2 regions of the Pseudoalteromonas sp. MB47 genome follow, and region 1 is predicted to be linked to the other one. Evidence: predicted binding sites of a transcription regulator. Region 1 holds the regulator's gene; the other holds the start of a gene.

Evidence for each region. Region 1 encodes sigma-54, which starts transcription at its own class of promoters, with help from an activator protein. Its sites were predicted from a motif close to GTTGGCACGNNNNTNGNNT; they were not measured.
Region 2: the regulator sigma-54 is predicted to act here: its motif matches at 1,825-1,843, upstream of IMPJCBKJ_RS19955 (FlgO family outer membrane protein).

The regions. Positions count from the first base shown of each region.
Region 1 is NZ_VFBD01000011.1:99,892-103,040, reverse strand. Features, by position in the region: gene ptsN (PTS IIA-like nitrogen regulatory protein PtsN) at 1-375, opposite strand, end outside; gene hpf (ribosome hibernation promoting factor) at 379-666, opposite strand; gene IMPJCBKJ_RS07290 (RNA polymerase factor sigma-54) at 693-2,189, opposite strand; gene lptB (LPS export ABC transporter ATP-binding protein) at 2,296-3,021, opposite strand; gene lptA (lipopolysaccharide transport periplasmic protein LptA) at 3,018-3,149, opposite strand, start outside.
Region 2 is NZ_VFBD01000031.1:377,462-380,610, reverse strand. Features, by position in the region: gene IMPJCBKJ_RS19965 (hypothetical protein) at 1-1,205, shown strand, start outside; gene IMPJCBKJ_RS19960 (hypothetical protein) at 1,219-1,713, shown strand; gene IMPJCBKJ_RS19955 (FlgO family outer membrane protein) at 1,876-2,469, shown strand; gene IMPJCBKJ_RS19950 (FlgO family outer membrane protein) at 2,484-3,149, shown strand, end outside.

The sequences.
Region 1 (3,149 bases):
TTTAAGTCTATCAGCAATTGTTGACAAGGTCTTCAAGTGCAACTGGCAATCGCCATCTGGTACGATGAGTGCGACAAAAATATCAACGGGACGATTGTCTATCGCATCAAAATTGATGGGAGATTCACTGACAATAATAAATGCATGAGGTTCATCAGCACCACTCATTCGACCGTGGGGAATAGCTATTCCTCGGCCGATACCTGTACTACCTAACTTTTCCCTGTTCAGAAAAGCATCTAGGATATCTTGTTGAGATAAATGAGGAAACTGCTGGTGAGCTAACTCGCTAATATACTCAAGAATTCTTTTTTTGCTATTAAAAAGGACCGCAGCTTTGCTGCAGTCCTGATTAGTAAGTGAACTAAGTTTCATAATTTAATGTCGAGCTAATTTCTCTTTATGCTTAATGACTTGGCGATCAAGTTTATCGATCAATGAGTCAATTGCTGCGTACATATCTTGATGTTCTGTAGAAGCGAACAACTCGCCTCCGTTTACATGTAAAGTTGCTTCTGCTTTTTGGCTTAATTTTTCTACATCTAAAATGACATGAACATTATTAATATGATCAAAATGCCTTTCTAGTTTTGCGAACTTAGTGTTTACATAGTCTCTTAATGAATCAGTGACTTCTACGTGACGACCAGTTAAATTTAGTTGCATAAGCATTTTCCTTCTATGTAAAACGTCTAAATCAGACTTTTACGCTGATTAGACGGAGGTATTGCTAGAGACTCACGATATTTTGCAATTGTACGTCTAGCTACTTTAATTCCTTGCTCAGCCAATATATCTGCAATTTTGCTATCACTCAATGGTTTAACCGAGTTTTCTGCAGCAACTAACTTCTTGATTAAAGCGCGAATTGCTGTAGAAGAACACTCACCACCATTTTCGGTGCTGACATGGCTTGAGAAGAAATATTTCAACTCAAAAATTCCCCTTGGGGTATGCATATATTTTTGTGTTGTAACCCGAGAAATCGTCGATTCATGCATTTCGACCATTTCAGCGACATCGTTTAGCACCATTGGCTTCATTGCCTCTGGGCCATGTTCAAAGAAAGCTTGCTGTTGTTGCACGATACAGTTGGTCACTTTTAGTAAAGTATCGTTACGGCTTTCTAAGCTCTTAATAAACCACTTTGCTTCTTGTAAGTGAGAACGAATAAATTGGCTGTCGCTACTTGATTTAACAGAGCGAGACATCGCTGCATATTGGCTATTCACTCTAATTTTTGGCATACAATCTGGGTTTAACTCGACTACCCAGCGGCCTTTCACTTTTTTCACTGATACATCGGGTATGACGTACTCAGATTCTTCGCGTACTATGCTATCCGCAGGCTTAGGATTTAAGCTGTGAATGAGCGTCATCACTTCTTTAAGCTCGTTTTCTTTAAGCTTAGTCTTTTTCATTAAAGTGCGATAGTCGCGACTTGCTAATAATTCGATATGCTCAGATAAAACCATTTTAGTTTCAGCTAAATATGGCGTATTGGCATCGAATTGACGAAGTTGTATACACAGGCACTCTTGTAAACTTCGCGCGCCGATACCAACTGGATCGAATAACTGTATTCTTTTTAAGACAGCTTCAACTTCATCGAGTTCGATTTCTTCTTCATCATTATTTTGATTAAAGCTTTCGACAATATCTTCGCAGCTAACCGTTAAAATACCTGAGTCATCGATAGCTTCAACGATGGCAACGGCAATCGCTTCATCGGTAGGACTAAATGGTGTGAGCTGTAGTTGCCACATTAAATATTCTTGCAGTGTTTCTGTTGAAGCACCTTGGTAAATAGACTCGTCTTCAGGCATTGGCCCAGACGATGTTGATGGGGCGGCACTCATGTACTCATCCCACGTAACATCCATAGCTAAGTCATCGCTAACCGTATCCTTACTCAGAGCATCACTGCTTTCTTGCTCGAATTCGCTAGGTGCTTCGTCGGCAGACGCGCTGACTTGTACATCGTCAGACTCCGCTTTTTGCTCATTCTTACCGATGCTTTCTTCGTTGTAATCCGCTTCTTCCACTTCAAGCAGAGGATTACTATCAAGCGCTTCTTGAATTTCTTGCTGGAGATCCAATGTACTGAGCTGCAACAAGCGAATGGCTTGTTGCAGTTGTGGAGTCATTGTAAGTTGCTGGCCCATGCGCAGCTGTAATGATTGCCTCATGTATCCCTAACAATCCTTTTTAAGTTATCGGTAACGGTGAGGACACTGTTATCGATTTATTGTCATTGTATAAGTCTAGCAGATGCTCTAGTCGGTGGCGTAATGGTTACAGCCTGAATTGCTCGCCTAGATAAACATCACGTACAGTTTGGTCAGCTAATACGTGCTCAGGTGTGCCTGATGCAATTAGCTCCCCATGAGAAACAATGTAGGCTTTTTCACAAACATCAAGGGTTTCTCGAACATTATGGTCAGTAATAAGTACACCAATACCACGATTTTTTAGGTGCTCAATAATTTTCTTTATATCTAACACCGAAATAGGATCAACACCAGCAAAAGGCTCATCTAAAAGGATAAATTTAGGATTAGCGGCTAATGCACGTGCAATTTCAACGCGGCGTCGTTCACCACCTGACAGTGCCATACCTTGGCTATCGCGAATATGTTGAATGCTAAATTCATCTAATAAGTTGTTAAGAGTCTCTTCGCGCGTTGTTTTGTTAAGATCTTTGCGGGTCTCTAATATGGCCATCAAGTTTTGGTAAACTGTTAATTTTCGAAAAATAGACGACTCTTGTGGTAGATAACCAATACCTAAGCGCGCACGGCTGTGCATTGGCAAAAGCGTGATATCGTTATCATCGATGCTTATTTTTCCTTTGTCGCTTGGTACGAGGCCTACAATCATATAGAAGGTGGTGGTTTTACCTGCACCATTTGGCCCTAACAAGCCAACAATACTGCCCGCTTCAACTTCAAGACCGACATTTTTAACCACTTGGCGGCCTTTGTAGCTTTTAGCTAAAAGCTCTGCTTTTAATGTGCTCATGGTTGGCCTTTATCGTCTTTTTTATTTTCTACAGGCACTAAAATAGTGTGTACACGATCTGTTGAGTTTTCGTCTTTTTCTGCGCTGATCAGCTGTTGAGCCATATCATAGGTAATGCTTTTTGCCGT
Region 2 (3,149 bases), on a different contig from region 1:
CAAGCGCCGGGCAAGAAAGTGTAGATGGTATGACGCGTTTACAAACACGACTAGGCAGAGTGTACAGTCGGTTTGGTGTTAATTATCGACTTTCTCCAGTGAGTGAGATAGCAAGTTATGAAGCTGAATTTAGCCGAAGTTTAGGCCCGAGTCTCCAAGCAGAGTTAACTTTAAGGGACTCTCTAGATTACGATGTTAAGTCTGCAGAATTAGGACTAACGTGGCAAAATGACAGGATTAACTTAAGCAGTAATGTTAATTACGATAGTAATGACCAATGGCAAATTCGCTTAAATAGCCGATTTAGCTTTGGTTTTGATAGCCAATATAATCAACCATTTATGAGCAACAGAACATTGACCAATACAGGTAGTTTAATGGTTAATGTGTTTTTAGATGAAAATGATAATGGTATTAAAGACAGTACTGAGAAGGGCTTGGCGGGTGTTAAAGTAAAAGGCTTACAAAATTATCGCCAAGCGATTACTGATGAACAAGGGATCGCGATTCTTTCTGCTATGCCAGCTAACCGCACAACAGATATAGTGCTCGATCGTGACAGTTTTGCTGACCCTTTTATGATCCCCGCCCACGATGGTTTCTCTATAACACCACGAGCAGGCTTTGTTGAGTACATGGATTACCCAGTAAATAATGCCAGCGAAATAGAAGGCACTGTTTATCAGCAGACAGAGCAAGGAGCTAATGTTCAACCTTATGCCCAAATTACTTTAGTGGATGAGCAAGGTAATGATGTAGCAACTACGCAAGCGGCTTATGATGGCTATTACTTGTTTACTGATATTAAGCCCGGTAAGTATCAGGCGATTGTAGATAAGCAGTACCAAGGACAAAAATCACTGACTAGTACTCAAACACATAAAATACAGTTATCGCCCAAAGGTGATGTGCTGGTGGGAGTTGACATTACTTTGCGCCCACTCGAAAAGCGCCAGGGATATATAGCGAGTATTGGCAAGTTTAATTCACTGAAAATATTAAAGGTGTATTACTCATTGGTGAAACAGCGTTTGTTACAGCAAGGGTTAAAAAACGCTTTTTATATTCACGATAAAGCAAATGCACACTACACGCTTGCGATTGGCTATGACGCACAATCTGCAAACGAGCTTGAACAGCAATGTGTGCAGCTAATATCACAAGCAATTAAATGCCATGTAACAGAGCAGCATGTTCAACACTAGCAAGGAGTAAATTATGGTTTTTACGACTTTTCAAAATCTGAAGAAAGTATGGTTAGTTTTACTGGTTACTCCTATCTTTGGTTGCCAAAGCGTATCAGAGCCACAAGTGAGTGAAGAAAACTTAGTGAAAATTAGCAAACAAGAGCTTATGGAGCTAAGGCAGTCGCATCAGCAATTCCAAGCAATGAAGCCAGAGCTTGAGCGCTTGCTGACAATAGAAAGTGAGTTAACCTTACTCACTGAACAACTTACTTTGTTAAATACGCAACAAGCTGAGCCTGTAAATACTAAAAAGTCATCAGTAACCGCCCCTCAGTTTATTGCGGAGCCTGAAGCTAAGTTTGCACTACAGCTTGCTTCCGTAACAGAATTACCTCGACTAACAGCTCGCCTTGCTGAAATTAAAAAACAAGCGCCGGCACTATTTCATGGTCAGTTTATTGCTAATGTAGAGTCAGTAACTGTAAATGGCAGCACTTTCCATCGCTTGAAAATTGGTGCATATTAACAAAAGCAGCAAGCTGCTAATGATTGTAAAAAGTTAGCATCTGTCGGGGTGGCATGCTTGGTATCGCACTATGTGCAAAATCCGCTTGATTTATCCCATCAACAATAATACTTAGGCATAATTATTGCTTTATACTTACTAAGTTTAGTGAGGATGGCAATTATGCGCCTGTTATTTTATTCAGTTTTTTTAGTGTTGGTGGGTTGTAGCTTAACTGAAAAGCCACAAAAAGCGCCCCCTAGAGAAACCCCAAAATCGCCGATGGCACCTTATACGGTGCATCAATACGTTGCTGATCTAAGTAGTCAGCTGAGCCGTATTCAAGGCCCTTACAAAGGCAATGCACGTATTGCTGTGACCAGTTTCTATATGGCTGATGGCTTAGGTACTGATTTAGCAGAAGATCAGGGCAGTGGCTTGAGCCAGCAAATTCAAGAAAGTTTATTAACGCAATTTACTCAGCTTGGTTTTCATACCATAGAGTATCGATTAGAAAAGACTTTAAATTTGCAGCAATCGGCCGATAGTGTACTTAGTCGTGATGTAAATACCTTGCGTCAACGTCAGAATATTGACTTTGTTATTACCGGCACACTGACGCGGCAACAACATGCCTACATAGTTAACGCCCGATTGGTAAATACCAAAGATCTGCGAATAGTGTCAGCAGCAAGCACCGAGATCCCTATCAATGTGATGTGGGGCGCTGAAAAAGTTCAGCAACGTGATGGCCAGTTGTATCGAAGCGAATATTAAGAGGAACTCATTTAATGAAACGTTTAATTTTAACTTTATGTTTGCCTTTTGGCTTTGGTTGCTCGTCAATGTTAACTGGTGATGTAACACAACACGATAATGATCCTCAATTAGCTGCGCAAAGAGAAGTTGCCGCGCCGCATAGTAACTACAGTGTGTTTCAAACCAATCAGGCGGTGATGAATAACAGCACCTTTACCGCTGCACCAACGCGCAAAAATATTAATCACTATGTGCGTGGCATCATGCAGGACTTAGTTGAAAACTTGCAATATGTTAGCTATAACACGCCGGTTGCTGTTTCAAGCTTTGTATACCTTGATGCAGATTACAACTCAACGAATTTGCTAGGTAATCAAATTGCTGAAAGTTTCATTCATGAGCTTCATGCATTTGGTGTACCTGTCATTGATTTTAAAACCACTGATTATATGCGTGTCACGCCAAGTGGTGACTATGTTTTCAGTCGTGATTATTTAGAGCTAAGCCAAGATCAAAACTTCAATTATGTATTGGCGGGTACTTTGGTTAATCATCAAAGTGGTGTGCTCGTTAATGCCCGCATTGTTGGTTTAGCAAGCAAAGCAGTTGTAGGGTCAGCGCAAGGCTTTATACCACAATCAGTGGTTGATGCCCTTGATAGCACCAACCGTAGTGATGGTATTACACTTAAACAAGCA